3 regions of the Marinomonas sp. 63XJN7_7_ISO-PGPR-S23-202 genome follow, and region 3 is predicted to be linked to each of the others. Evidence: predicted binding sites of a transcription regulator. Region 3 holds the regulator's gene; each other region holds the start of a gene.
The links. Region 3 encodes sigma-54, which starts transcription at its own class of promoters, with help from an activator protein. Its sites were predicted from a motif close to TGGCACNNNNNTTGCTNT; they were not measured.

Region 1: a site for sigma-54 is predicted at 4,768-4,785, ahead of AC0VYG_RS23465 (amino acid ABC transporter substrate-binding protein). Genes of this name have one in related genera too.
Region 2: a site for sigma-54 is predicted at 1,934-1,951, ahead of hmpA (NO-inducible flavohemoprotein). Genes of this name have one in related genera too.

What each region holds. Positions count from the first base shown of each region.
Region 1 is NZ_CM149677.1:5,090,273-5,100,793, reverse strand. It holds gene AC0VYG_RS23485 (chorismate--pyruvate lyase family protein) at 1-266, opposite strand, end outside; gene AC0VYG_RS23480 (amino acid ABC transporter ATP-binding protein) at 479-1,258, opposite strand; gene AC0VYG_RS23475 (amino acid ABC transporter permease) at 1,281-2,381, opposite strand; gene AC0VYG_RS23470 (amino acid ABC transporter permease) at 2,391-3,566, opposite strand; gene AC0VYG_RS23465 (amino acid ABC transporter substrate-binding protein) at 3,667-4,689, opposite strand; gene lrp (leucine-responsive transcriptional regulator Lrp) at 5,205-5,681, shown strand; gene recG (ATP-dependent DNA helicase RecG) at 5,851-7,932, opposite strand; gene AC0VYG_RS23450 (hydrogen peroxide-inducible genes activator) at 7,938-8,843, opposite strand; gene AC0VYG_RS23445 (NAD-dependent epimerase/dehydratase family protein) at 8,971-9,825, shown strand; gene arnB (UDP-4-amino-4-deoxy-L-arabinose aminotransferase) at 10,101-10,521, shown strand, end outside.
Region 2 is NZ_CM149677.1:73,515-84,035, reverse strand. It holds gene AC0VYG_RS00395 (group II truncated hemoglobin) at 1-97, shown strand, start outside; gene norR (nitric oxide reductase transcriptional regulator NorR) at 191-1,780, opposite strand; gene hmpA (NO-inducible flavohemoprotein) at 1,999-3,189, shown strand; gene AC0VYG_RS00380 (glutathione S-transferase family protein) at 3,284-3,943, opposite strand; gene AC0VYG_RS00375 (helix-turn-helix transcriptional regulator) at 4,080-5,039, shown strand; gene AC0VYG_RS00370 (GNAT family N-acetyltransferase) at 5,099-6,259, opposite strand; gene aroE (shikimate dehydrogenase) at 6,323-7,135, opposite strand; gene hemF (oxygen-dependent coproporphyrinogen oxidase) at 7,143-8,108, opposite strand; gene lpxM (lauroyl-Kdo(2)-lipid IV(A) myristoyltransferase) at 8,308-9,249, opposite strand; gene AC0VYG_RS00350 (hypothetical protein) at 9,417-9,938, shown strand; gene AC0VYG_RS00345 (aminotransferase class I/II-fold pyridoxal phosphate-dependent enzyme) at 10,155-10,521, shown strand, end outside.
Region 3 is NZ_CM149677.1:2,887,907-2,898,427, forward strand. It holds gene murA (UDP-N-acetylglucosamine 1-carboxyvinyltransferase) at 1-353, opposite strand, end outside; gene AC0VYG_RS13405 (BolA family protein) at 377-613, opposite strand; gene AC0VYG_RS13410 (MlaC/ttg2D family ABC transporter substrate-binding protein) at 844-1,464, opposite strand; gene mlaD (outer membrane lipid asymmetry maintenance protein MlaD) at 1,485-1,958, opposite strand; gene mlaE (lipid asymmetry maintenance ABC transporter permease subunit MlaE) at 1,960-2,745, opposite strand; gene AC0VYG_RS13425 (ABC transporter ATP-binding protein) at 2,742-3,485, opposite strand; gene AC0VYG_RS13430 (calcium/sodium antiporter) at 3,712-4,674, shown strand; gene lptC (LPS export ABC transporter periplasmic protein LptC) at 4,674-5,240, shown strand; gene lptA (lipopolysaccharide transport periplasmic protein LptA) at 5,224-5,754, shown strand; gene lptB (LPS export ABC transporter ATP-binding protein) at 5,755-6,480, shown strand; gene AC0VYG_RS13450 (RNA polymerase factor sigma-54) at 6,568-8,067, shown strand; gene AC0VYG_RS13455 (PTS sugar transporter subunit IIA) at 8,085-8,537, shown strand; gene AC0VYG_RS13460 (HPr family phosphocarrier protein) at 8,564-8,833, shown strand; gene mgtE (magnesium transporter) at 8,842-10,194, shown strand; gene yjgA (ribosome biogenesis factor YjgA) at 10,201-10,521, shown strand, end outside.

The DNA of each region.
Region 1 (10,521 bases), 2.2 Mb from region 3:
CCATCGACTTTTAATAATACCGTGCGAACACGCGCAGCATCGCGTGGCTTCATGTTGAGTCGTCGTTTTTCACGCGGCGTTGCTTTTCCCCAACCATCCTCAATAACCTCTACCGTGAGTTGGCCTCTTTTTTTCAACTCTGCGGTGATGGATTGACTGGTCGTGAGCCAAAACCAAAGTGACGCCGGAATTTGCTGTTTGCTAATTTGTTTTAAGGGTTGCCAACGGTAGTGCAAGGCAAGTGTCAGATGATGATTTAATTGCATGTTAGGCCAATCGTTAAGAGCCCTTTTATCGACACTGGTGTTTCTGCCAGTGCATAAAGGTCTCGATTAGTGACATGGCTATTATATTGAGGTTTCGCAACCTTGTCCCATAGAACAATGCATAAAAAAGCCTCGCCTTTATGTCCAACGTCATGGTGGAACATCGAGGTGAGGCTGTTGATCCTATTTGTTTAGTTAACAGGGAATCAGTATCAATGGTTCAAAATTTGGCTTAGGAACAATTGCGTACGGTCGTGTTGTGGATTATTGAAAAACTCATGGGGCTCATTGGCCTCCACAATTTCTCCCGCATCCATAAAGACCACGCGATCAGCCACGGTTTTAGCAAAGCCCATTTCATGGGTCACACAAACCATGGTCATTCCTTCTTCTGCCAGCTGCACCATAACATCAAGTACTTCTTTGATCATTTCTGGATCAAGGGCGGAAGTGGGCTCATCAAATAACATGATGCGTGGCTGCATACACAGTCCGCGAGCAATTGCCACACGCTGCTGTTGTCCTCCAGAAAGTTGACCTGGGTACTTTAATGCTTGGTTGGCAATTTTTACGCGCTCCAAATAATGCATGGCCAGCTCTTCCGCCTTCTTTTTGGGCATTTTACGTACCCAAATAGGCGCTAGTGTCAGGTTTTCCAGAATGCTTAAATGTGGAAACAGGTTAAAATGCTGGAAGACCATACCAACATCTTTACGAATGGTCTCGATGTTCTTCAAGTTATCATTCATTTCGATGCCATCTACGGAGATAGTCCCTTTTTGGTGCTCCTCAAGGCGATTGATACAGCGAGTCATGGTAGATTTTCCTGATCCTGATGGACCACAGACGACAATCCGCTCCCCTTTTTTGATGCTAAAGTTGATGTTTTTCAGTACATGAAAATCGCCATACCACTTATTTACATCTTTAAACTCAATGATTGCTTGCTCGCCGGCTTCTAGTTGGGCAAGCGCCATGTTTCTATCTGTCATTATAAAGGCCTCAAATTCTTAACTAATTTCGTTTATGTCCGGTTTCCAATTTGCGCTCTAGTGCCATGCTGTAACGGGACATACCAAAACAGAAAATCCAGTAAACGAAAGCGGCGAAAACATACCCTTCGACGGTGGTTCCTAACCAGTTTGTATCGTGGTTAGCGGCTTGAATGCGTCCTAAGAAATCAAACATGCCCACGATGTAAACCAACGTTGTATCTTTAAATAACCCAATAAAGGTATTGACGATGCCAGGAATCACCAGCTTTAAAGCCTGAGGCAAAATAATGAGTGACATGGATTGCCAATAGGACAGACCCATTGCATCAGCGGCTTCATATTGACCTTTTGGTATGGCTTGCAACCCACCCCGAATGACCTCCGCCATATAAGCGGATGAGAAAAGGACAATACCGATCAACACGCGTAGCAATTTGTTAAAATTTAATCCATCAGGCAAGAACAGTGGAATCATCACCGATGCCATAAACAAGATGGTGATCAATGGCACGGCTCGAATGGTCTCGATAAAGATAACACAAACGGATTTGGCAACGGGCATATTAGAGCGACGTCCTAGAGACAGCAAAACCCCCAATGGAAACGATGCCACAATACCGATAACACCCAGAAGCACGGTTAAGAAGAGTCCCCCCCACTTGGCCGTTTCGACGGGCACTAAGCCAAACACACCACCAGAAAATAAGTAGTAAGCTAGGACCGGGTAAACAAGGATAATAACCAGTGTCAGGTATAGCTTATTGATTTTTTTAATGGCAAACATGGCCACTAAAAGAATCAGAATCACGAGGGCTAAATTGATCCGCCATGTTTGCGCGGAAGGGTAAAAGCCGTACATGAACTGCTCAAAGTAAGAATTAATAAACGCCCAACACGCTCCGCCGCCAGTACAAGCTTTATTGGATGAACCTGTCCAAGTGGCATTGATAACTCCCCATTCAATAAGCGGTGGAATCGTCAAATACAGAATGTACAGACTGAAAACCGTTAACACGACATTGAGTGGTGAGGATAATAAATTGTGTCTAACCCAAGCGACAACACCCACCGATTTCGATGGCGGTGGAAGGCTTGGGGATGGTTTAAATTCAATCGCCATATTGGCCTCCTAGCGCTCGACTAATGACATTTTTTTGTTATACCAGTTCATAAACAAAGAGATACTTAGACTCAATGAACCGTATACCAACATGCAAAGACCAATTGTTTCGATTGCTTGCCCTGTTTGGTTGAGTGTCGTACCCATGACGACAGACACCAATTCAGGATAAGCAATAGCGGCTCCTAATGATGAGTTTTTGGCCAAATTTAGGTATTGGCTGGTAAGTGGTGGAATAATAACCCGCAGGGCTTGAGGTAAGACGATGAGTCGTTGTGTCAAATTATCTTTTAAACCCAATGAGCGAGCGGCTTCCGTTTGTCCCCAATTGACAGACAAAATGCCAGCACGAACAATTTCCGCAATGAAGGAGCCTGTATAAGTGGATAAGGCGACAAGAACGGCGACGAACTCAGGCGGTAAAACCATGCCGCCTTTGATGTTAAAACGTGTTTGGTGCGGTAGATCAAATGTTAGGGGAAACCCTGCAATGGCAAAGGCTAACAAGGTGATAACAATGATTAGCCCTAGAGAAGACCAGTAGGCAGGAAACCACAACCCCGTTCTAGTTTGGCGCTTTTTCGCCCAAATAATAAGAGCGATGGAGGCGACAATGGATAACACAAAGCCAAAAATGGCAATGCTAAAGCCTTCTTGAACGATCGGATTCGGCGAATATATCCCACGTTTATTCAGAAAAAAATCGGCAAATTCATAACTTTGTCTGGGAGTAGGCAGTGCCGCGAGAACGGCAAAATACCAGAAGAACATTTGTAGTAGCAGCGGAATATTACGCAATGTTTCAATATAAACCGTTGCCAATCTGGCCACTAACCAGTTTTTAGATAAACGGGATAGTCCCATTATCACGCCAATAATGGTGGCTAATATAATACCCAGCAAGGAAATGACAAAGGTGTTGATTAAGGCAACTAAAAAGGCACGTCCGTATGTATCTGCCTCGGTATAACTAATTAGGTGAATGAGGATAGGAAAGCCCGCAGGCTCGTTTAAAAAACCAAAGCCAGTGGATATGCCTCGACTGTCTAAGTTGGCTTGTAGGTTGCTAAATAGGTAATAGCAAACGTATAACACGATAGCTAATAGTACGACTTGAAAAACAAGAGAACGTGTTCCTGCATCGTACAAAAAGCTTTTTTTACTAGGGTCGTTTATATCATTCATCTTGGTTCAGGCAATAACTGCTCATCAGATGTATAGGAAAAGAGGAAAGACACCCAGCCGCGAGTTTAGGCGGCTGGGTAATAACCCGAAGAGAGTTATATTAACGAACTGGTGGCGCGTACATGATACCGCCATTTGTCCATAGGTTGTTTAAACCTCGAGGCAAGTCAAGTGGTGAGTCTTTACCTACGTTACGATCAAACTCCTCGCCGTAGTTACCTACTTTGGCGATTACGTTATAAGCCCAATCGGCGCTTAGACCTAGCTCTTTACCCATATCGCTATCCACGCCTAATAGACGCATAACGGCGGGATCTTTCGTTGTTTTTTTGATTTCAGCGACGTTTTTAGAGTTAATGCCCATTCCTTCTGCGTTAACTTGTGCAAATAGCACCCAAGTCACCAAATCTTTCCACTGCTCATCTCCTTGACGAACCACAGGGCCTAGAGGCTCTTTAGAAATGGTTTCAGGAAGAATGATATTGTCGCTTGGGTTTTTGAGTTTGGTACGCCAAGCGGCTAAGCCAGATTTGTCTGTGGTGAATACGTCACAACGGCCAGAGTCGTAAGCGGCAACAGCCTCGTCTGCCTTTTGGATAATGACGGGCACGTAAGACATGTTATTTTTACGGAAAAAGTCGGCCATGTTTAATTCCGTCGTGGTGCCTGATTGTGTACAGACTGTCGCACCGTCTAGATCTTTAGCAGATTTAACACCTAGTTCTTTATGAACCATAAAGCCTTGTCCATCATAGAAAGTGATGGCGGTAAAATCGAGGCCAAGTGATACATCACGAGTAAATGTCCAGGTGGTATTACGAGAGAGCATATCGATTTCACCAGACTGCAATGCGGTAAAGCGTTCTTTAGCAGAAAGCGGTGTGAACTTTACTTTTGTGGGGTCGTTGAAAATAGCCGTAGCGACAGCACGACAAGCATCGACATCAATGCCAGACCAATTCCCTTTGTTGTCTGCGTTTGAGAAACCGGGTACACCCTGACTTACGCCGCATTGCAGATAGCCTTTTTGTTTTACATCATCAAGTGTCCCTGCGACGGCACCTGTACTAATAGCAGCAGTAATAGCGGCAGTTGAGAGTATTTTGCCAACGTTCGATTTCATCTTTTCGCCTCCCAGGCATATTCATATTTTAGTATGTTATTCTCAAAAAATTTACAATATCCAAGAATTAGTAAGGATTATGCAAAACAGTTGCCAACATTTATTTATATTTTTCGAAAAGTAAGCAGCACATTTACCTGAAAAATGCTTGCTACGCGATACATAATGCCTCTTTCACAGGCTCAGTCAAGAGTAAAATGACTGTTTTTTTACGTTATTTGCATATTTTTTGCTTTTTTTGTTGCTCTTTGTTGGCTGTTTAGTAAGTTTTGAATGCTTATTTATAGGGCAAGCAAAATGGTAAAAACGATGGGGAAAACGAGAATTGATACGAAATGTATCATCGTTGTGCGTTTTTTTCACCATTGGTCTTTATTGGTGCATGAGAGCTATCTTTCCCATTAAAGCGCACGTATTTTATTCTTGCTCTATTGATGAAAAGCGTTTCCCATAAGTTGCCATCTCCATGATAGACTTAAGAAAACTTTCGTGTGATGTAAGGAGATCCATGCAAAATGGACAACTCAACCAAACCGCTTGACCGCTTAGACAAAAAGATACTGCGAGAATTGCAAGATAATGGTCGCTTGTCTAACGTTGAACTTGCCAGCCGAGTTGGGCTGAGTGCAACGCCTTGCTTAGAACGGGTACGTCGCTTAGAGCGTAATGGCTACATCACGGGCTATTGTGCTCTAGTTGACCCGAAAAAAGTCGAGGCTGGGCTACTGGTGTTTGTCGAGATTCGTTTAAAAACCACGTCTCCTGAGGGATTTAATGAATTCAAGGTGGCGGTCTCTGAGATTCCAGAGATTCTAGAGTGCCATTTGATTGCGGGGGATTTTGAATATTTATTAAAAGCTCGCGTATCTAATATGGATACTTATCGTCAATTGTTAGGGGAAACCTTGTTGACCTTGCCCCACGTTCGAGAGTCTCGAACCTATGTTGCGATGGAAGAAGTAAAAAATACCACGGTGGTCAATATTCGTTAAATGTTTACAGCAGCCACTAAACTTGTGGTGCATTTGCACTGCAAACGAAATATAAACACGCGAACTTCTTAGACCCCTCCCTAACCCTCCCCTTAAATAAGGGGAGGGAACTGGAAATGCCTCAATAAAAGGCTCCTCTCCCATTAGTAAGGGGTTAGGAGGGGATTCACTAGACGTTTAAATAGCGGGCGTGGTCGGGCAACCAGCGAGATAGAATGGGTGGAATGCGCTCTGGGTAACGCTGATGTAATAGCACGGCCGCTTTTTGTACATCATCGAGTAGGGCTTTGTCCCTTTGTAAATCGGCGACTTTGAATTCCCACAACCCTGTTTGTCTGGTGCCCAGCAACTCACCTGGGCCGCGTAACGCCAAATCCTTTTCGGCAATTTTAAAGCCATCGCTGGTTTCTCGCATGGTCGATAGTCGAGCCTTGCCCTGTTCACCAAGTGGTGCTTTATAAAGTAGCACACAATGGCTGGCGGCTTGCCCTCGGCCGACTCGGCCGCGTAATTGATGAAGCTGCGCTAAACCGAGACGTTCTGGGTTTTCGATGACCATTAAACTGGCATTCGGTACGTCCACGCCCACTTCGATAACCGTTGTTGCGACGAGTAATTGCAGCTCGCCAGCCTTAAAACGGGCCATAATGTCCGCTTTTTCTTGTGCCTTGAGGCGACCGTGTACCAAGCCAATTTTTAGATTGCCCAGTTGTGCTTGTAACAAGATCGCTGTGTCTTCAGCTGCTTGGCATTGCAAGGCTTCTGATTCTTCTATGAGAGTACATACCCAATAGGCTTGTTTGCCTTCTTGGCAGCCCTGTTTGACGCGTTCTATGACTTCACCTCGGCGTTGATCGGACACCACAATGGTATTGACTGGGGTGCGTCCGGGGGGGAGTTCATCAATGATGGAACAGTCAAGATCGGCATAGGCTGACATGGCTAATGTGCGAGGGATGGGCGTTGCGGTCATGATTAATTGATGAGGTTGAAAGCCTTGTTTTAGGCCTTTTTCGCGCAATGCCATGCGTTGGTGCACACCAAAGCGGTGCTGCTCATCGATAATCGCCAGAGCAAGACGATCAAATTCGATACTGTCTTGAAATAGGGCATGCGTGCCCACGACAATTTGTGCGGCACCGGAGGCAATATCAGCCAGTTCACTTTCACGAGCTTTACCTTTGACCTTGCCGGCCATCCAAGCAACTTTTAAACCTAGAGGGACAAACCATTGAGTAAAATTCGCTAAATGCTGTTCGGCCAGAATTTCGGTTGGCGCCATAATGGCCACTTGGAAACCTGCTTGAACGACGGCAGCCGTTGCGAGGGCCGCCACCAGTGTTTTACCGGAGCCAACGTCTCCTTGTACTAAGCGTAACATGGGGTGGCCTGAAGCTAGATCGTGCAGTATGTCTTGAAAGACGCGTTGCTGAGCATTGGTCGGCGAAAAGGGGAGTTGGCTGAGTAAGCGTTGCGCTAAGCTGCCGCTTTCTGTGACCTGAATGGCTTTGTCTTCTTTGGCCTTGAGCTTTTTTCCGATCAGGGATAATTGATGGGCCATCAATTCTTCAAATGACAAGCGATATTGGGCTGGGTGTGCCCCCGCTTTAAGCTGCTCTAAGTTTGCATCGGTAGTAGGGTGGTGCAAAAAGCGAATGGCATCCGCTAAATTGGGTAGGCTGAATGGCTGGCGAATCTCGTCCGGTAGCCATTCTTTTAAGTTATATGGTGTGAGACGCTCTAAAGCTTGTTCACATAATTGGCGAATTTTGGGTTGTGTGAGTCCGTCTGTCAGGGGGTAAATGGGCGTGAGTTGATCTGACTCACTGTATGTCGCCCCTTCGACAATGAGCTTGTATTCTGGATGATACATCTCAAAGCCAGTACTGCCACGACGTACTTCGCCAAAACAACGGATCTTTTTTCCCGACTCAAGCTGCTTCTTTTGCGCCGCAGAGAAATGAAAAAAACGCAGGCATAAGGTGCCCGTTCCATCTTTCATGCGACACAACAGACTTCGGCGTTTCCCCATTTTTATTTCGCAGTCCGTCACCATCCCTTCTATAACGGCCTCATCGCCAAAACGTAACTGCCCTATGGGTACCACACGAGTGCGGTCTTGATAGCGAATGGGCAGATGAAATAGCAAATCCTGCACCGTGTTAATATGCAGTTTCTCCAGCTTTTCGGCCATGGCATTGCCAACACCTTTGAGTTCTCTGACATCTTGCGTGTCGAGATCATCCATCATAATGATTATAGCTCGAGCTTTTTACTGGCTTCACGGATGGATTGGCTTACTGCGTCAATGGCATTAGGGCGTGGAAAGCTGGCACGCCAGGCAAGTGCCACGGTACGTTTGGGGACAGGGTCCGCAAAAGGCCGAATTTCCAGCAGGCTATTATCGATATTGGTCACGGCCGATTTTGGTAACACAGTGACGCCCAGTCCTGAGGCGACCATGTAGCGAATGGTTTCTAAAGAGCTACCATTGACGATGGTTCGTCCTTCACCGAACTCGTCCTCTTTGACCATGGGACACGCTTCTAATACTTGCTCGCTAAAACAATGTCCTTTACCTAGTAACAGTAGGTTATCGGTTGACAGTTGATCTGTTTGAATGTGGGACAACTTTGTCCAAGGATGGTCTTTAGGCATCAACACCACAAACTCTTCTTCATAGATAGGTTGTGTCACCACATCTGGTTCGCGAAAAGGTAGGGCGATGATGATGGCATCCAATTCTCCATTACGCAGCTTAGGGCGGAGGTTCTCTGTCAGGTCTTCTTCTATGATTAAGGGCATATCATTGGTGATAGAGCGCAATGTAGGGATCATAAAAGGAAAAAGATACGGCGCAATGGTAAAAATAGCCCCCACTTTAATCGGGCCTTTTAACTGGTTATGACCGGATGAGGCTAATTCTTTGATGGTATTCGCTTGTTCTAGTACGCGTTTTGCCTGTGCAACAATTTGTTCGCCCAGTGGTGTAATGTACACAGAGCTCTTGCTACGCTCAAAAATGGCAGCACCCAGTTCCTCTTCCAGTTTTTTCACTGCAACACTTAATGTTGGTTGTGACACATAGCATTTTTCGGCAGCATGTCCAAAGTGCTTTTCCTGTGCCAACATAACAACGTATTTTAACTCTGTTAATGTCATCGCGAATCCCTCAACCAGTTCATTGTTAATAACTATGATAATACAAAATTTGATAAGGTGTATCGGTTAATCAATTCTGTTTGCGCTTTTATTGCTTAAATAGTGTGGCTTAATTTAGGAGGCTCTTATGATAACGAAACGTATTTTAATCGCTGGATGTGGTGATTTGGGGACGGATATCGCGTCAGCCCTTGTGGCGCAAGGTCATCAGGTGAGTGCGATTCGCCGCACCGGTATTTATTTCCCATCAGGTGTCCACGGTATAACGGGTGATCTCACGCAGCTTAGCGATGAACAATTGCCGGATGTGGATTTGATTTTTTTGATCATGACACCGCAAGAATATAACGAAACCGCTTATCGTGCCGCCTATTACGAGACAGCAAGCCGCATCGTGGAGCGTTATCGTGGGAGTCAGGCACAGGTATTTTTTGTGTCGAGCACCAGTGTCTATGGGCAAAATCAGGGTGACTGGATTGATGAGCATACAGAGCCTCAAAGACCGAACTCGGCCTCGTCACAATGGATTCTGGAGGCGGAACAAGTACTGGCAAAGGCATTACCATCGGTTGCGGTGCGTTGTTCTGGGATCTATGGACCGGGTCGTTATCGTTTGCTGAAAAAAGTGATGTCGGCCGAATCTTGGGATAAAAATAGCTGGACGAATCGAGTTCATCGAGACGATGTAGTGCGAGCGTTACTGCATTTGGCGAACCGTGCTTTCCAGGGGGAGGCACTGTTGGCCCATTATGAAGTGACGGATCATACTCCCGTTTCTATGTGGGAGGTCAAACTCTGTATTGCGCACTTATTAGGTGTTCCTGTTAATATTCCGGATAATGCGCAAGCTTTTTTACCGAAAACGGGTAAACGTATCAGTAACAAATCGATTGTTGAAACCGGCTTTCGTTTTCAATACCCCAGTTATGTGTCAGGCTACTTGTCATTAGTCGAACAATATCGACAAGAAAGGTCTGTCTAAAAATTATTTTTCTATTGATAAATAAAAATTGCACAAATACTTTCCTTGTAATTTGCTTTTTATTTGCGTAGATAATAAAAAGGGGATTCTTATTAGGGGACCTCGGTCAGACTAATTTACATGGTAAAATGATGGACTATTTGTTTTATAATTGCGCTTGAGACCATTTTTTCATAATTTATTGACCATAAATGCGTTATAAAGAGTCCTTGCCGATTATTATAATTGTATATGGACTGATATTTTCTTAAGCCATTCTATTGTGGAGCTCAGGAATGCCTTCGTTAGAGTTTTTGCCTTTTTCCCGTCCTGCTATTGATCAGGATGATATTGCCGCTGTTGCAGAAGTCTTATCTTCTGGCTGGATTACAACGGGTCCGAAAACCAATGCGTTGGAAGAGGCTTTTTGTGATTATTTAGGCTGTCGTCATGCCATTGCCATCTCCTCTGCGACGGCGGGCATGCATTTGACTCTATTAGCCTTGGGGGTTGGTCCTGGCGATGAAGTGATTACGCCATCACAAACCTGGGTTTCAACAGCGAACATTATCTGCCTGTTGGGGGCGACCCCAGTGTTTGTGGATGTTGACAAAGACACATTGATGATGACGGCCGACGCCTTAGAGCAAGCAATCACATCAAAAACGAAAGCCATTGTTCCTGTGCATTATGCTGGTGCTCCCGTTGACCTGAATG
Region 2 (10,521 bases), 2.4 Mb from region 3:
ACTCGGCTACCCAGATGACTTAAAAGCTTACTTGCTCCCCAAACTCGAATTTCCAGCAGAACGCATTCGACAAGTAAGCGCGGCGAGACATAATTAACAACCCCTCTCTAACCCTCCCCTTGAAAGACAAAAGGGGAGGGAACAAACAGCCTAAGCTTCCCTCTGTTAAAGGGGAGACTGGGAGAAGGTTTCAGGCCTTCACTTCCTTACTGACAGATACGTCCAAACGCTTCGCTAAACGAACCAAATTGGCTCTGTCCATCGATAAAAATCGTGCCGCTTGCGCCCAATTACCATCAGCATCCAGCAAAGCACGATGTATTAAATCTCGCTGATAAGCATCTGTTTTTTCACGTAAATTTATGGGCTCTTCAAATGCGTTTGAAACGCTTTCAACTGTATCAGAAATAGCCTGTTGCTGTTTTTTAAAAGTGTTATCTATCTGTAACCCTGTTAGGTGTGCGGGTGTAATGGTGGTAATCCCTGTTGGCACCGCCGCTTTAGCATAGAGCGCGGCTCGCGAGATCACATGCTCAAGTTCACGCACATTACCAGGCCAATGATAACTCTCCAGCAATCTCATGGCTGATGCCGATAAGGTAAGCTGCTGCAAGCCCAGCTTGCGACGAAAGCGCTCAGTAAAAAAGCCCGCTAATAAAGGCACATCGCCTTGCCGTTCTCTTAAGGGCGGCACTTGAATTGGAAAAACACTTAGGCGATGGAAAAGATCGGCACGAAAACGATGCTCCGCGACTTCCGTTTCTAAATGACGATTGGTCGCCGCAATGACACGCACATCGATTTTGCGAGTTTGATCTTTACCCACGGCTTGAATTTCTTGGTTTTGAATCGCTCGAAGTAGGGTTCCTTGCACCTCCAAAGGCAGCTCGCCAATTTCATCCAGAAACAAGGTGCCGCCATCAGCCAAAAGAAATTTGCCTTCACGATCTCGATCCGCCCCCGTAAATGCCCCTTTCACATGACCGAATAATTCGCTTTCGATCAGGTGTTGCGGAATCGCCGCACAATTCACATACACCATGGGGGCCGATGCACGACTTGAGGCTTGATGAAGAGTCCGTGCCACCAGCTCTTTGCCCACCCCCGTTTCACCTTCAATTAAGATAGCGAAGTCGGAAGGGGCAACCAGTTTGATTGCTTGGATCAAGGCTTTCATACCATCGCTTTGCCCAATCATTTCCATGTGACCATCTTTTTCATTAACCTGCTTGTTCATGGCTTGTAATACATGTTCAGCACGTTGGGATTTGTTCTCTAACTGCTCCATCAGTATTGCCGTATTAAGCGTCATCGACGCCATGCTGCCGATGATTTCTAAGGCACGAGAGTCGATGGAATCAAACACATAGGGCTCGATACTGTCTAACGTCACAACCCCGATCAGTTTGCCTTCCACATACAAAGGCACACCCATGCAGGAATGCACAGGAAGGTTTTCATCATGGCCAAGTACCATGCCATCGTAAGGATCAGGAAGGGCAGAGTCTGCGGGAAAGCGTACCGGATAATGCCCAGCACAGATTTCATTAAGTCGCGGGTGCTCTGCAATAATAAAGCGCCGACCCATTAAATCATCCGACAAGCCCCGCTGGGCAATCGGGGTTAACACTCCGTGTTGATGAACCAAGAGCACCACCGCATCGCAATTGATGGTGGCTTTTACCGCGTACACTAATTGCTCAAATCGATTGGCTTGGGTCACCGCACTGGCTAAATCCAGCGCAAAACTCAATAGGGCATTATTCGACACTTGCTTCATAGCGTTCTCATTTTCTGGTCAAATCTAGGTGAATTTCAATATAGGTCATAATGACATATTTGAAGTGTTATGACTTGATATAGATCAGGTCATTATGACCCTTTTAAAAAACTAAAATCCAGTAATAATTTGAAAAATAAGGAATTAATTTATTGGCACAGCTTTCGCTATAACAAGAGTAAATCAAACCGTAACTGTCCAATAACGAGGGCTATCTGATGTTATCTCAACAGCACATCGACACAGTAAAAGCGACCATTCCACTTCTTGCGTCTGCGGGTACTGCCATCACAGAGCATTTTTATAACCGTATGTTTACCCACAACCCTGAGCTAAAAAACGTCTTCAATATGACCCATCAGAAGACTGGCCGTCAGCCTGCGGCCTTATTCAATGCGATTGCTGCTTATGCCACTTACATCGACAATTTAGAAGCATTAACCAGCGCGGTAATGCGCATTGCCCACAAACACACCAGCTTCAATATTCAACCTGGACAGTACGATATTGTCGGTCATCATTTGATTGAAACTCTGCGTGAACTGGCACCCGATGCCTTCACCAAAGAGGTCGAAGAAGCATGGACTGCTGCTTACGTTCAGCTTGCGGAAATTTTTATCAAGGTGGAAGGGGATTTATACAAAGAACACGCAGCACAAACGGGTGGCTGGGAAGGCTTCCGTCGTTTCCGTGTGGCATCCAAAACACCAGAATCTGAATTGGTCACCAGTTTTGTCTTAGAGCCAGTAGATGGCCAAGCGGTGATCGACTTTCAGCCAGGCCAATACTTGGGCGTGAAGCTACATCCTAAGGGCGCAGAATTTGATGAAATTCGCCAATACTCTTTATCGACAATGGCCAACGGCAAAAGCTACCGCATCAGTGTCAAACGTGAAGGTACAGGCGATACAGCGGGCATCATGTCCAACTACTTACACAACCATATTGAAGTGGGCGATGAAATCGACGTCATGCCACCAGCAGGGGACTTCTACTTCCAAGACAAAGGCACACCTGTGGTCTTGATCTCAGGCGGCGTGGGCTTAACACCAATGCAAGCAATGCTAGACACTCTTGCCAAACAGAACTATGGCCAGCCTGTGAGTTACTTGCACGCCTGTGCCCATGAAGGACTACATTCTTTCAAAGACCATGTTAACGGCTTAAAAGGTGCTCTAGATTTGTCTGTATATACTTGGTACGAACGTGCCCATGAGTTGGCTGACAGTGAGTTTGAAGGCTATGTGCAGTTAGACGATATCAAAGCGAACTTGCCTCTGAGTAATGGCGAATTCTACTTGTGTGGTCCAGTTGGTTTTATGATGTTTGTGAAGCAGCAATTGCTGACATTAGGCGTGGAAGCAGATCGTATTCATTACGAACTATTTGGCCCACATCAAGAGGTTTGATAACCCCTCCCTAACCCTCCCCTTAAATAAGGGGAGGGAACAGAAAGCCTATACACCTACCCCTAGTAAGAGAGAGGTGTATATGGTTTACAACTCACCGCTTACCCGCCAACGACTCTTGGCCGAGTTTCAGTGCTTGATCTTGTTGTTCAACGCTAATGAAGGCTGGACGTGAGGTGATGCGTTCAATATAAGCGTCAACGACAGGGTTCGTCGTAATCAATCCAAACATACGACACCATTTCAAGCTGATACCCCAAAGGATATCAACAGCGTAAAGCTGTTCTCCCAGTAAATAAGGGCCTTTAGCTATTTGATCGAACACAGTTTTTAGCATTTTGCCAAAACTACCGTAGGACGAGTGGAGAGCATCAACGGGAGAACGATTAAAAGCTTGATCGACCATGGCGGGTTCAAAACTGCTGCCTTGATAAGCCATCCAGCGTAAATAGGCACCGCGTTTAGGATCACTGAAGCCAGGTGCCAACCCTTTTTCAGGAAACAGGTCAGCCAAGTATAGGTAACAAGCCACTTGTTCGGTCACAACGGTCCCCTTATGGACAAGCGTAGGGAATTTACCCAAGGGGTTTATAGCCAAAAATTCCGGTTGCTGATTTTCTCCTGCTGTAAAATTCAGAACTTCCATCTCATAGGGTATGCCTAATTCTTCCAGCAGAACCCAAACGCCAGTGCCTCGGGTTTGTGGGGCGTGGTATAGAGTAATAGTGTCGTTGTTGCGAAGAATGTTGCTCATGTCAGTTGCCTCAAAATTTGTTGTAAGTAATGGTGACTACATGAGCTATGTTAGAGACTAAAGCTGCCATCTTATGTCAGGTATTTCCTTTATACTGGCAAAATAAAATTCGCTTGGCACTATAAAGGAGAATCTCATGCGAGCCAGCCGAATACTAAAACTTCTGATGATGTTACAGTCCCATGAAAAGGTTACCGCTCGTGCCTTAGCTGACGCCTGTGAAACGTCGATCCGTACTGTGTATCGGGATATCGAAGCACTTAGCGCAATTGGGGTCCCAGTTTACAGTGAACAAGGAGTACAAGGTGGCTATCGGCTGTTACACGGTTACCGTACTCGTTTAAACGGGCTTTCTGCCAATGAAGCAGAAATATTGTTTCTGGCAGGTTTATCTGGCCCAGCTCAAAAGATGGGGCTAGACACGACGCTTGCCGATGCGCAATTAAAACTAAAAGCCGCGCTGCCGGAAGACTTAAGACACGAGGCGGATCGCTTACAAAGCCGATTTTTATTGGATGCTCCGAACTGGTTTTCTGACGATGAAAAGGTTGCCTACTTGCCAAAGTTGATGACAGCCGTGTTGGAGCAACGGCTTATTGCCATGCAATATCAGAGTTGGAAAGGAGAAATAAAGCGTCAGCTCCAACCTCTGGGCATCGTTTTAAAGGGCGGACAGTGGTATTTGATCGCGAAAGTAGACAGTGATATTCGGACATATCGCGTATCCCGTATTGAATTGCTGACGTTACTAGATGAAAACTTTGAACGCCCCAAAGACTTCAACTTAGTCGCGTTTTGGCAAGATAGTTTACGTCGTATGGAAACACTCCAATTTCCGATTATCGCCGAGGTGCGCTTAACGGTGTTGGGTGTGAAGATCATGCAACACGTGTGCTCTTCTTATGCTATGAATCAGGCAACGATTGAACCTGTGGATGATTCGGGGTGGCATCGTGCTAGGTTTCCAGTGGGAGACACACCATATGGTTGTACTGAGCTGTTGCGTTTTGGGGCGGAACTAGAAGTCCTTGGCCCACCAGAACTGCGCTTGGCGATGGAGGAATTGGTATCGTCTTTGGCTACGCTTTATCGCTGACATGCATCTCTAGGCTAAGCAATGCACCGATAGACTAATTCCTGAATCATTAAGAACAATCAACCCTCTCGCTTAAACGGCAGCATTTCATGGGTATCTTGATGATATTCCCGCACGGCTTGGGCTTCTTCTTCGCAGAAGTTGCCAATGGCTTCGCGGAAGCCTTCGTGGGCGATGTAGTGGACGCTATAGCTGAATACTGGCTCGAAACCACGGGCAATTTTGTGTTCCCCTTGAGTGCCTGGATCAAAATGCTGTAACCCTTTTTCCAAGCAAAACTCGATGCCTTGGTAGTAGCACGCCTCAAAATGCAGGCAATCCACCTCTTCCACACAGCCCCAATAGCGGCCATATAAAGAATGATCATCGAAGAAACACCAAGAAGCGGCGATTGGCTCGTCGTTCTTATAGGCTTGCACTAAGAGAATCTGCTCGCCCATGGTTTCAGCTAATAGCCCGAAAAATTCGCGAGTCAAATAACCTTGCTGTCCACGTTTGGCATAGGTGGATTGATAACACAGGTAGAAAAAGTCGATTTCCGCTGGCGTTAGTTCACTGCCCAAGGTCCGCGTCAGTGTGACCCCTTGTTTAGCCACTTTATCACGCTCTTTACGAGCCGCTTTACGCTTGCGACTGGCAAAGTGCGAAAAGTAATCTTCCATGTCTTGATAGCCCCGATTATACCAATGGAACTGGCAAGAGATACGCTGCAGCAAGTCTTCATTATGACGAAATAAATCCGCATGTTCTGGCTTGGTAAACAACAGGTGCCAGCTGGAAAAGCCGCGTTCTTGGTTCGCTTGGGTCATAACATCCGCAAGAGCAGGGTACAGATGGGCAAACTCAGCATCATCCCCCTTTGGGTCCATATGGGAGAATAATCGAACGCCCGTCACTGGCGAAAACGGCACCGCCCAAATACGTTTCGGAAAGTAGTGCATACCATAGCGTTGGTAGGCATCCGCCCACGACCAATCAAAGACAAATTCTCCTTGGGAGTGCGTTTTTAAATAGGTCGGGGCAATGGCAAGAGGCGAGTCATCCTCGTTCATCACCAGAAGATATTCAGGATACCACCCCGTACCGTCGCCAATGCTGTGACTTTGCTCCAAGGCTTTATGAAAAGCAAACTGCGCAAAAGGATAACGGGTCTCACCAATGGCCGCTTGCCATCTTGCTTCACCTATTTGATCGACCGAATTAAACCATTGCGCTTTCATACCGCTTTCCTTTTTACTCATGTCGCTGAATCACTTCACAGATTAACCAACTTATGTCACCGATTAGTCAGCGGCTTTCATTTGCTGACGCATTTCGTCCACCAAGCTGGCGGTTTCTGGACGTACCTGACGCCACAGGTAGAAAGACTCAGCGGCTTGTCCGACTAACATGCCAAGGCCATCGGCTCCCGTCGCGCCGCGCTCATAAGCCCATTGCAAAAAGATGGTTCTCTCTTTGCCGTACATCATGTCGTAACACCAAGTCTGCTGGCCAATCAGCTCGTCTTTTAGTGGCGGTAAGTGACCCGATAGACTCGCCGATGTGCCGTTGATGATGACATCAAAGTCGCCTTGAAGCGCCTCAAAAGACGATGCCAAGCAATCGAAATGTTCCGCTAAAGCCTGGGCTTTTTCTACGGTACGATTGGCGATGGTGACAGATTCTGGCTGCTCGTTTAGCAAGGGTTCTAAAACGCCACGTACCGCGCCACCCGCACCAATCAGCAAGATGCGTTTGTCTTTTAACGATTGGCCGTGGTTTTGGGTAATGTCTCGCACCATGCCCACACCATCAGTATTATCGCCAAACAAATCGCCATTTTTGCCCATTAATAACGTGTTCACTGCACCAGCTTGCTTTGCGCGTTTGCTAAGAATATCGCACATGGCAAAAGCACGTTCTTTAAAGGGAACCGTGACATTAAGACCTTTTCCCCCTTTGGAAAAAAAGTCACGTACCTGCGCTTCAAAATCAACCTCGTCACCAAGTAACGTCGAATAGACCATTTGTTGGCCTGTCTGCTGAGCAAAATGCCCATGAATACTGGGTGATTTGCTGTGAGCAATGGGATTCCCGACAACGGCGTATTGATCCAAAATAAGTTTACTCCTTTTCACAAGATGATTCGGATTGCGTCAGCCAATCCCTTGAAGTGAGGTAATAATCCGTTAACTTCGCTTCTTCGCTATTCGGCTCTACCTCATAACAGTAAGTCCAACGCACTTCGGGTGGTAGTGACATCAAGATGGATTCAGTTCGCCCCACACCGCTTTGCAAACCAAAATGTGTACCACGGTCAAATACCAAGTTGAATTCCACATAACGACCACGACGGTGCAGCTGGAAATCGCGCTGTTGCTCGTTGAAATCGTGGTCCTTGCGGCGTTTTAAGATCGGCATATAAGCCTGTGAATAAGCATCACCCACCGCACGCATCATGCCAAAACAATGCTCAAAGCTACCTTCATTGAAATCATCGTAGAAAAGACCACCGATACCGCGCGGTTCTTGGCGGTGTTTCAGATAAAAATACTCATCACACCACTTTTTGAGTCGTGGATATAAATCATCACCGAAGGGCGCTAACGCATCATGAGCGGTTTGATGCCAATGGATACAGTCTTCGTCAAACCCATAATAAGGAGTCAGATCAAATCCGCCGCCAAACCACCAAACGGGAGCCATGCCTTCTTTTTTCACCACAAACAAACGCACATTGGCGTGGGAGGTGGGGGCAAAAGGATTATTAGGATGGATGACCAACGAGACACCCATGGCTTCAAAACTGCCACCAGCGAGTTCCGGACGACCTGCTGTGGCGGATGGCGGCAGGTTTTCTCCCATCACGTGAGAGAAGTTCACTCCGCCTTTTTCGATCACAGTGCCACCGGCAATCGCACGGGAACGTCCACCACCCCCTTTGGGGCGATCCCAAGTGTCTTCACGAAAACGCGCCTCGGGCTCAAACGCTTCTAACTCCTCACAAATACGATCTTGAAGGGCTAATAGATACGCTTTTACCGCAGTGATGTCATCATGACTGATTGGGGGGTGTGACGCGTCTGACATTGAGAGCTCCATATACAACTAATACCTACTAAGCCAATTATCTGGCAGGCGCACAATCGACTGCCGAGTAAATAAGCTTAAACTTGTGAACGGAGTTTACCATTGAAAGAAGAGGAAAAAAGAGTGAAGGAGGAGAAGAGTGTGAAAAGAAACACATAGAGACCTTTACTCGACATTACGAGCAAAGGTCTCACACTGATTAATACAGCTTAGACCCATCCGGACGACTGCGAAGCAGGTTCAAAATCCACATATATTGTTCGGGGTGTTCGGCGATCAAGGTTTCCATGGCTTGGTTCATAGCGATAGCATCTTGCTCTTCATTCCCCGTGGGAAAGTTTTCCAACGCAGGCAGTATGAACAACTCATACTGACCATTTTCTGAGTTATAGGTTGGTAACATAGGAACCACCACCGCTTTTGTTAATTTGGCAAACTTGCCAAGCCCTTTCATGGTGGCTTTTTGAGCACCGAAAAAAGGCACAAATACAGAATGCTGGGGGCCTAAATCTTCATCTGGTAAGTAATAGCCCAAATACCCTTCCTTCACCGATTTCAAAAACGGCTTAATGCCCACTTCACGAGGGTAAATTTTACCGCCATATTGCATACGCTGTTTATGGATCAGCCAATCGAGAATCTTTTGTTTCTGCGGCTTCATCATGGTCGAAACTTGATAGCCTTTCGCCGCAATCATCACCGCAGCATAGTCAATGGCCCAGCAGTGCGGTACCAACGCGATGATTTTTTCCCCACGATCTAACAAGGGTAGCAAATGCTCCGCCCCAATCATCGATCCTTTAGACTGATTATGGCGCTTACTCCGTACTAATAAGCCAGCGTAGCTAAGGTAAAATTGCAGCGCCGTCTCACAGCAACGATTAAGAATATCCTCCCGTTCTGCAAGGGATTTTTCGGGAAAGCATTGCTCTAAATTGATTCTAGCCCGCTTGATGGTCGAACCGCCTTTACGCGTGACAAGAAGGCGTGCCATTTTGGATGCCAGCTTATCCCGTATACGAAACGGCACAAACGCCAAGGAAACGGCGAACAGCAAGCCAATCCATGTCGGCCAATATTGCGGAAGCAGAAAACGCCACTCAAAGGTGGGATTGTGAACATACTTATCTTGAATACTCATATATAACCGAAGTAATTGTCTTCAAATAGTCGGCCATATTACCCTAATTCAACTGGCCCTCAAAACACTAACAGAGCAAACCAATTTTTTCGTGTAATACCGTGTAATACCCACAAGGCTCCAACTATTGTAACGTTTGGCGAATCTAGACCATTCGGACAAGCATTATGTCTATCTTCCACGAACATCAAGCACCAAGCCCACAAGAGCTGGACATTATGGTGTTTATTAATATTAAAAAGACCCTCAAAAATAACTCGCTACAAGGCTCCGCTTTTATGATGGATAACAATCCAAATAGCGAAGGAGAGGGTTCTATTGCTTTATGCTCATTTGCAACCTTAGGACAAACCATTAATTGGTCGATTCATCCCCTTACTATGAGTGGCTCGGACCAGGCCTGGTATCAAAATGGAGACTGTTCAGTATCCATTCACCGCATCCTCTTTGAAGATGCTCAAATCGTGAATTTAGACGAATACGACTCAGGCCGTGATCAGCAGATTAAGGCAACTCAACCTATCTCTCACTTATCCGGAAACATCTCCAATAAAAAACAGTTAGTAGGCAAATATCGGTATCGCCTACAGTTAAAAATACAATCGAAGAGCAAACGATTTGCTCCTAAATATTTTGTGCTCACCTCTGCAACGTTAGCCATTGCCGAACAAAAACAACAGGCTGCCTAGGGAAAGTGCAGCCAACTATCCGACAACTCCATTCCTGTTTCTACTTTCGTGTAATACCGTGTAATACCATTTTTGACAATCACGACTAGCCTTTATTAGGTGATGTTCAACATCACATATTCACTCTCAACCATCAGAAACTATCCCATTGCAATAAGAAAAATAAAAAAAAGAAAAATGGATAATTTTCTTAATACTTAGCGAAGGAAAGGAAAGATGCAATCCATTATTGAACTCGTAAAAGGTCATACCGACATTCGAAAGCAAGCAATCAATATGATTGTCAGCGAGAACCGTTTATCAGACGCCGCATCCGAGGTACTGGCCAGCGATCTTGCTTCACGCTATGCCGCCCCCTTTTATGCTGGCACCTCGATTTCTCAAGAAATCATGTCGCAAACCACGGCAAAAGCCCAACGCTTATTCAACGCCGAACATGTGAACCTATCGCCCATTTCAGGCAGTAACAGCTTGATGGCGGTGGTCTTCGCACTCACCAATCCTGGCGATAAAGTTGGCCGTGTGCCACCTTTTTTCCCTGGTGGCGGCTATCCGTTTAACTATGAAGTCTTCCATCGAGTGT
Region 3 (10,521 bases):
GCACACCCACCAGGCAAAGAAACGGTTGCTTTACCAAAATGACTGACCAACGGCCCTAAAACCAGAATTGAGGCACGCATTGTTTTGACTAATTCATAGGGCGCTTCTGAATTGTTCAATGTCGAAACATCCAACTGAACACTCATCTTTTCATCAACCACCACACCACACCCCATGGAGCCTAACAACTCTAACATGGTCGTAATATCATGAAGGTGCGGTAAGTTCTTAATTGTGATTAACTCTTTTGTTAGCAAAGTGGCAGCTAGAATAGGTAGAGCCGCATTTTTAGCACCTGACGCACGTACAACACCATTGAGCTTAACACCACCGGAAATCAGTAGTTTATCCATACATTCCACTCTCTTTTTAGAATTTATTGTGCGCTGTATTGCTGTGGCGTCAGTGTTTTCATGGTGACGGCATGAATTGCGCCGCTAGAGATGGCATCTTGAAGATGAGCATAAACAAGCTGCTGTCTTTTTACGGTAGACATACCCTCAAACTCCGAAGAGATAACGATAATACTAAAATTACAACCTTCACCTTCGGCAATGACCTTGCAATCGTTGATAGTGGATTCTAAAAGTGCTTTAACTTCACTTGCGTTCACAGTCACTCCAGTTTTTTAAATATTTACAGATGAAGACATTCTACCCTAGTCTTACCAACTTCTTAACACCCATCCTTACAACTCAGCGTAAAAAAGCCGTCTGTTTTCGCAAGTAATCTTTGATCGAGCAGTCAAAAACAAAAAAATCCGAATTCAGCACAAAGAATTCGGATTTTTTATTTGAAATCAGTGAGCAAGAACATTCAGTGCCTTGCTGATTTACATGCAAACTAGGACTGTTTTTTAGACAAAGAATCCTTCCAAGCTGTGATGGCATCATCAATATTGTATCTATTTTGCTGCATCATCACACCAAACTGTTTGCGGAAGGTCAGTCCAAAATTGATATTACTAACCACCACATTACTCAGTTTCCAGTTATTGTTGCCATAGTCTTCCATGTAGAAGTTAATATCAATCACCTTACCGTTTTCCCGCTGAAAGGTAACATCCACTCTAACTTCATCACTACGATTTTGAGGACCTAATGGCAATACTTTAATTTTGTTAGGGTCTAAGTCCAACAAAGAGCCACCATAGGTTTTCAACAAGGTTTCCTTAGTGACGGTGGCAAAACGCACTCGCTGCTCAGGAGTCGCTCTACGATAGTACTGACCCATCACTCTCTTCGCGAATTCATCAAAATTAACCACTGGAGTGAGAATTTTATCTACTTTTTTGGACAATAACGCAGGGTTGTTTTTAAGCTCAGCTTTATCGGCCACAATCTGAGTGCGAAACTCGTTAACAACCTTAACGACGGTATCACGAGCGCCCTCATCGTTATCCGCCCAAACTAGGGACGAAAACAGCGCCCCTACTAAAAACATCACGTTTATTATCTTTGACATGGTCTAAGTACTCCAATTCATTACTTTTTCGAGTCAGACTGACTAGTTTTATTAAACAAGAACTGACTAATTAAATTCTCTAACACCAAAGCAGATTGAGTATCATATATCTGACTGCCATTTTTCAGTACTTTCTCATCCGCCCCGATCGTAATACCGAGGTACTTCTCACCCAGCAACCCACTTGTCAGGATAGCGATGGAACTGTCTACAGGAATATTGTTGATATCCGAATCGATTGCCATGGTGACTTTTGCCATGTAAAGCTTTTTATCATAGCTAATGGAGACAACATGCCCCACCGTAACACCGGCAATGGTTACTTTGGCACGATCTGTCAAACCACCGATATCATTAAATTCAGCCACAACCTGATAAGTATCTTTTTTGCCAGTAAACGCCAATCCGCTTACTTGTATGGCAAGATAAACAAAAGCCACGACCCCCAAAACAATGAAACAACCTACCAATAACTCAACGCGCTTACTTCTCATCCTAAAAATCTCCAAACATCGCAGCGGTTAAAATAAAATCTAATGCTAAAATAGACAATGAACCCAAAACGACGGTTCGAGTAGTCGCTTTCCCAATCCCTTCTGATGTCGGAACACATTCATAGCCCTGATAGACAGCGATCCAAGTCACCACAACAGCAAATACTACCGCTTTGATTACGCCATTCATGACATCCGTATCAAAGTTAACGGATTGCTGCATAAGGGTCCAAAACGCCCCATCACTCACACCAAGCCAACCAACAGAGACAAGCATACCGCCAATGATACCCGCCGCCGAAAATACAAAACTAAGCAAAGGCAAGGAAATCACACCAGCAATAAATCGCGGCGCAATCACACGACGTAAAGGATCCACCCCCATCATTTCATAACTGGAGAGCTGCTCTGTTGCCTTCATCAAACCTATTTCGGCAGTAAGCGATGACCCAGCTCGACCAGCGAACAACAACGCCGTCACCACAGGTCCCAATTCACGTAACAAAGACAAGGCTAACAATTGACCAACAGACCCTGATGAGCCAAATTTTGCCAAAATACTATAACCTTGTAGGGATAATACCATTCCGATAAAAGTACCGGATACAATGATAATAACCAGAGACAGCACGCCCACTGAATACAACTGGCGAATCAAAAGATTAATAGATTCCCCTAATCGAACAGGTAAACGCACAAGACTTTGAACAATAAATATTCCCGCTCTTCCAACTGCCTCCAGCCAATCTAAAAAACCAGCGCCCAAAGAAATCAAACTATTTATCATCTTTGACTCCTCTGTTCATCAGCAACACTTTCCGGATAATGAAATGGAACAGGACCATCAGGCTCCCCATTTAAGAACTGTTTTACTTGCGCATCATCAGAGGCACGAATATCGCTGGGTGTCCCTTGAGCAATGACATAACCACCAGACAAAATACAGACATGATCTGCAATGGATAAGGACTCTTCTACGTCATGGGACACCACGATTGAAGTAATACCAGACCCATCATTTAATTGACGAATCAGCTCGACTAGAACCCCTTTAGAAATGGGATCTTGACCCGTAAATGGTTCATCAAACATAACCAACTCAGGGTCCAATGCGATCGCCCTAGCAAGAGCGACACGTCTAGCCATCCCCCCTGACAATTCAGAAGGGAATAACTTTGCCGCACCTCGCAACCCCACGCTGTGCAATTTCTCGAGCACAATACCTTCGATTTTACTCGCATCAAAATTGGTATGTTCTTGCAGAGGAAAAGCGACATTTTCAAAAACAGACATATCACTGAATAAGGCACCACTTTGAAAAAGCATACCCATTTTCTCTCTGACTTTATATAAATCTGAACGAGACAAAGAATGAATATCCTGCCCATCAACAAAAACATGACCACTGTCTGGATAAAGCTGCGCAGCGATTAGCTTTAAGAGAGTCGTTTTTCCGGTTCCACTTGGCCCCATCACAGCGGTGATTTTTCCACGAGGAATATCCAGCGACACATCTTCATATATCACCCTCTCCCCTCTTGAAAAGCGAAGATTCTGTACTTTTATATACCTATCCAGCACGGACTCACCTATCCTTTCCCAATATAATAGTTGCTGATACTAACACTCGCCCTTATAAAATAGAATCGCGCAATAAACGGAATCGAAATTGTTTCAAAGATCAAGTCTTGAATTTACACAGCAAACCTCATTAAATGGGACATCTTTTTGATTCGAGAGTAAATAAGAGGTTATGCTGCTGTTTTCCGCTGCTCTAATTGCAGGCTTAGTCTTGCTGGTTATTAGTTCTGATAAATTCATTGAACATGCGGCACTCGTTGCCGAAAAACTAGAAGTGAGCCCCATTGTTATTGGAGTAATCTTGGTGGGACTGGGCACCTCTGCGCCCGAAATGGTTGTGTCGGCGATTGCATCATTTGATAATGCGCCAGGCATTGCTATCGGTAACGTATTAGGTTCTAACATTGCCAATATCGCGCTGGTTTTCGGCGCCACTCTGTTGTTCTCCGCCGTCCCGGTTACGAAAGATTTGATGCGTAAGGAGGTCCCCCTTGTTTTAACCATCACCCTGGTTACTGGCTGGTTACTTCATGATGGTACCTTAAGTTTTTCAGACGGTATCGTATTAGTTTTCATGTTTATTATCATGATGATCGTCATGCTAAAAGGCAGCAAAAACCTTGAAGAGCAACTTTCCAGTGAGCTCCCCGAGGATGATGGCAGCCCTGTCGGCAAATCCCTATGCATTTCACTTGTCAGTCTAGTGGTTCTGATAGGCAGCTCGAAACTGCTTGTTTGGGGAGCCATCGGTATTGCTTCCGCTCTTGGTGTCAGCGACATGGTGATTGGTTTAACTATCGTGGCCGTCGGCACCAGCCTACCTGAGCTAGCTGCATCAATCAGTAGTGTACGTAAAGGCCATCATGATATCGCCATTGGCAACATCTTAGGTTCAAATATGTTCAACTTGGCGACAGTGTTACCACTGCCCGCGTTAATCGCACCAGGCGTGATTGATCAAACCACATCGGGACGAGATTTCTATTGGGTTCTAGGTTTAACGGTTGCCTTGTCCTTACTCATCTATGGATTTGCCAAAACCAAAAACCAAAGCATTCCTCGCTGGATAGCCATTCCCTTACTCGTTTCGTACGCTGTCTATATTTTCTTCGTTAGCACAGGGGATTCTGTCTAATGATCAAAGCAAGCCACAAAAAACTACTACTGGGGGCTGGCGGCATTGCGATCGTTACTCTTTTTTTCTGGGCTGGCTCATCTGATAATAAAAATTTGCTTCAAACCGACAATCTGAGTAGCACCCCCGATTACTTCATTACAAAAATACACGCCACAGAATTTGACCAAGATGGCAAACTGATAGAAACCTTAACCGCAGATAGAGCTCTACATTACAACAAAGGTGCAAGGACACTTCTCGAAAACCCAAAGGTAAAAAGAGTTGAAAAAACGGGGAACTGGGAAGCACAAGGAAAAAAAGGGATAATTGAAGATGGCAGTAGTGATATTCTACTAACTGATGATGCATCAGCCGTAAAACATTACGTAGACTCACCAGACATCACACTAACAGCGGACAATATTCGTTATTTAGATAAACAGCAGTCACTTACGAGTACAGGAAATGCAAAAATATACTCAACACAAGGCGAAACATCTGCCGATGTCATTGTCACTTATATCAACACAGAAGAAGTTAAAATGACAGGATCTGTAAGAGGACAGTATGAAGCAACACATTAAGGTATGTACTTTCTTAGCCGGCTTATTCGTAAGCCAATGGGTACTAGCGCTTCCAGATGATACAAGCAAACCATTAAATATACAGTCCAATCAAGCCCATTTTGATCAAAAAACAGGCGAAGCCGTCTATACAGGTGACGTATTTGTAAAACAAGGTTCGATTGAAATTCAAGCCCAGTATCTGAAAGTCATCACCAATCCTAAGACGCGTAAATTCACCGAACTCATTGCAACGGGCCACCCTGCCAAATTTAGCCAACAAATCGATTGGCAAGGTAATATGATGATTAGTCGTGGTAATAAAGTCATCTATAAAACCGCTCAGTCCAAAGTGGAAATTTTTGGGGACGGCTACTTAAACAGAATGGATGACAAAATCACCGCCGACCATATTGTCTACTACATCAAAAATGGCACCTTCAGCGCCGAGAAAGAAGGATCAGGCCGAGTTTCCATGACGCTACAGCCACAAACCGAAAAAAAACAAGCATCACCACAGAAAAAAGAGAAGTAAATGGCCGTTTTAGAAGCAAAAAATCTCGCAAAAAGTTATAAAAAACGCCAAGTGGTTAAAGATGTTTCCCTCTCTGTCGAATCAGGCCAGGCGGTTGGCTTACTCGGACCGAATGGCGCGGGTAAAACAACCTGTTTTTATATGATCGTTGGCATGGTCACCAATGACGCCGGCGGCATCTTTATCGATGGCCAGGACATCACCAAATATGCCATGCATACCCGTGCTCAAAAAGGCATAGGCTATCTCCCGCAAGAAGCGTCTATTTTTAGAAAAATGTCGGTAGAAGACAACATTTACGCCATTCTTGAAACACGAAAAGAGCTTAATAGAGCCCAAAGAAAAGAGCGATTAGAAAGCTTATTAAAAGAATTTCATGTTACTCACATTCGCTCTAACTTGGGTATGGCGCTGTCTGGGGGGGAGCGTCGCCGAGTTGAAATCGCCCGGGCACTCGCGATGAACCCCAAGTTCATATTACTTGACGAGCCATTCGCTGGTGTGGATCCTATTTCAGTGGGCGATATAAAGCTCATTATCAGGCATTTACAAGAAAGTGGTATTGGTGTGTTAATTACCGACCACAACGTCAGAGAAACTCTCGACATCTGTGATAAAGCCTACATTGTTGGTAATGGACACATCATCGCATCAGGGGATGCCGATACCGTTATCAACAACGAACAAGTGAAAAAAGTCTACTTAGGTGACGACTTCCGCTTATAACCTCTTATTTTTGCAACTCAAAGGGAGTAACATGCATAACTTGTTCCATCTTTCTTACTTTCAACTTAACGATAAAAGAGTTGCTCTATGAAGCAGTCTTTACAATTAAAGCTTGGTCAACAACTGACCATGACGCCACAGTTGCAGCAAGCCATTCGTTTACTGCAGCTTTCAACGTTGGATCTTAAACAGGAGATCCATGAATTTTTAGAGTCTAATCCGCTACTGGAAATTGATGATGAGGAATACACTTCTAGTGATGCCCCATCAGCATTGAAAGAACGCGATAGTGATAGCGACAACACACACGCGTCTGAAAAAAAGGTTGAGTCAAACAGCAGCGAAGAAGCAAAGGTCGAATCAGAATGGACCGATAGTATTCCAGAAGAGCTATCCATTGACAGCGATTGGGACGATACCTACCAAAATTCAGCAGCGTCTGTCAGCCACTCCAACAGCTATGAAAATGATGGGGATTTTGAAAGTCGTAACGCACCAGAAGAAAGCATTCAAGACCATTTAATTTGGCAGCTCAACCTCACCCACATGTCAGATAGGGATATTGAGATTGCTTACGCCATCATTGAGTGTGTTCAGTCCGATGGGTATTTAAGCATTTCCCCAGATGAAATTTGGGAGTCATTGACCTCTGAACTTGAAGACCTTGAGCTTGATGAGGTCATTGCGGTTCAACACCGCTTACAACGTTTTGATCCCGTTGGTGTATGCTCTATTGATCTGCGTGATTGCTTGTTAGTTCAATTAGAACTGTTCCGCGAGCACCCTTTGTATAAGAGCACCTATAATTTAGTAGACAACTATCTCCCTCTGCTTGGTAATCGAGATTTCACTCAATTAAGCCGAAAAACAAAACTAAAGGAAGAATCGCTCAAAGAAGTGATTGAACTGATCCAGCAACTTAATCCTCGACCAGGGTCCATCATTGACACGGACGATACCGATTATGTTATCCCCGATGTGTCTGTACGAAAACGCAATAACGTCTGGCAAGTTGAACTGAATAATGACGCTCTGCCACCGGTTAAGATAAACGAAACCTACTCCGCCATGGCAGCAACAGCTTCCACATCAGAAGATGTCACGTACATCAAAAACTCCTTGCAAGAAGCAAAATGGTTCATGAAAAGCTTGCAAAGCCGCAATGAAACTTTACTAAAAGTCACTAGTTGCATTGTGAATCGACAGATCGACTTCTTCGAACTCGGTGAAGAAGCTATGAAACCTATGGTGCTTCATGATGTCGCAGAAGAGGTCGGCATGCATGAGTCTACTATTTCTCGAGTAACCACACAGAAATACATGCATACTCCTAAAGGCATTTTTGAGCTGAAATATTTTTTCTCCAGTCATGTCAATACCGCTTCTGGAGGGGAATGTTCTTCGACCGCTATTCGAGCTATGATTAAGAAGCTCGTTAGCGAAGAACCAGCCAAAAAACCGCTTAGTGACAACAAACTAGCCAGTATTTTAGCGGAACAAGGTATTCAGGTTGCTAGGCGAACTGTAGCAAAATATCGTGAGGCGATGAATATTCCGCCTTCCAATGAACGCAAACGACTCATCTAATACGGATACATTTCTTTATGCCTTTGAAATCTATATTAAAAGCTGAACTCGTTATCGCCAAACAAGATATTATCAGCAAGAAACGCGTACTAGAAAGTATTGCTGAAGTTGCATCAAACCGGTTACATTGCGACAACGAAGCAGTTTATGATGCATTACTAGGACGTGAAAAACTTGGCAGTACTGGCATAGGCAATGGCATTGCCATCCCCCATTGCCGTTTGGAGAGTGCCAACCACACAGCTCTAGTTGTCATGTCATTGCAATCCGCCATTAATTTCGACTCCGTGGACAAGAAAAATGTGGATTTAATTTTTGCTTTGATTGTGCCGCCAAGCGAATGCGACAACCATTTATCGACCCTATCAGAAATTGCCGAGCTGGCGCAATCTACCGAAAAACTCAATAAATTAAGAGCGGCCGAGACCAATCAAGCCCTTCTTACTGAGTTAGAATCATTATTGAATTAGATTTAATCTTAATTAAGGAAAAAGGTATGTTGGAAGAGTCTGTCACCATTATCAACAAACTTGGCCTTCATGCACGAGCCGCAGGAAAACTAGTCGAAACCACTTCTCGCTTTTCTTGCGATGTTACCATCGAGAAAGACGGGCGTAATGTCGATGGTAAAAGCATTATGGCAATGATGATGCTAGCTGCTGGCAAGGGCACGGACATCACCATTAAAACCAATGGTGAAGATGAAGAAGATGCCATCAAGGCCATTATTGCATTAATCAATGATCGCTTTGGGGAAGATGAATAAGGACAACAATGCCAGATAAAAATACACTCGCCCACCTACAAACGGTCACAGAGTCTTTAGAGTCTGGCGCCACATTACAAACGCGCTATTTATTAAATGGCGCTTTACCCGCACAAGATGTTGCTAGCCTTTTAGAATCCTCTCCCCCTAAAGAACGTAAGCAGCTTTGGGAACTCATTGAAGACAAAAACCAAGGCGAGGTTCTTCAATACCTAAACGAAGACATACGCCTACAGTTTCTAGAGAATATGAGCACCCAGCGGGTGGTTGCCGTATCTGAACACTTTGAAAGCGATGATTTAGCCGACTTACTGCAACACCTGCCAGACAAGGTGGTAAGTGAAGTCCTCTTATCCATGCCTCCTCAGGACAGACTAAGAGTTGAGGCCTTATTAAGCTACTCGGAAGACTCCGCCGGTGGCTTAATGAACACAGACACCATTACCATTCGCCCTAACGTCACCTTGGACAGAGTATTTCGTTACCTTCGACAATATAAACAAATTCCTGACATGACAGATAGCCTGTTAGTTGTCAGCCGCTCAAACCGACTTTTGGGAACGCTTCCCTTAGCCAAACTCCTAGTCTGTGATACAAAAACCACTGTACGAGACATTATGGAGACAGACCACACCGCCATCCACTCAGACACATCCGTAAGCGAAGTCGCCCAAGTGTTTGAAAAAATGGATTTGGTCTCCGCCCCCGTTATTGATCGCAGTACGGGAAAGCTACTTGGGCGTATTACCATTGATGACGTGGTCGATGTTATTCGGGATGAAGCCGAACACTCCATGCTCAGTATGGCCGGTTTGGAAGACGACGAAGACACTTTCTCGCCAATCATGAAAACCACTCGCCGTCGTGCTGTTTGGTTAGGAATCAACTTAATCACCGCCTTTATTGCCTCGTACGTCATCGGTCTTTTTCAACACACTCTCAACCAAGTTGTTGCGCTGGCCGTTTTAATGCCCATTGTTGCCAGCATGGGAGGCATCGCCGGCTCTCAAGTTCTTACTTTGGTCATACGCGGGATCGCCTTGGATCAGATTGGCTCTGCCAATATGCGTTGGTTACTAAACAGGGAACTGATTGTTGGTTTACTCAATGGTCTTCTTTGGTCAACCGTTATTGCCATACTGACAGCAGTTTGGTTTGACAACCTCAAGATTGCCTATATCATTGCGGGGGCGACCATCATCAACCTTTTGATTGCCGCTCTTACTGGAACTCTTTTACCAATTTTCTTAAAAAAACTTGGTATCGACCCCGCCTTAGCGGCCAGTGTTATTTTGACTACCGTGACCGATGTAGTCGGCTTTTTAGCCTTCCTTGGTCTCGCCACCATTTTTTTAGTATAGGTTCCCATGACTGACTTTGATCAATTTAATGAAGACGACATCCCTAAGAGTAAAACGCAGATCAAACGCGAAATGGAAGCCCTGCAAGAAGTCGGTAAGAAACTGTTAGCACTGAGCAAAAATCAGCAAAAAAAAGTTGTGATGTCAGAAACACTCAGAGATGCCCTTGCCGAAGCTGATCGCATCAAGCAACGAGAAGCGATGAGAAGACACTTACAATACATAGGCAAGGTAATGCGTACCGAAGACCATGAAGCAATTGCCAAGCAAGTTGCCATGTTTGATACAACCTCAGCTGCCTATAACAAATTATTCCACCAACTGGAA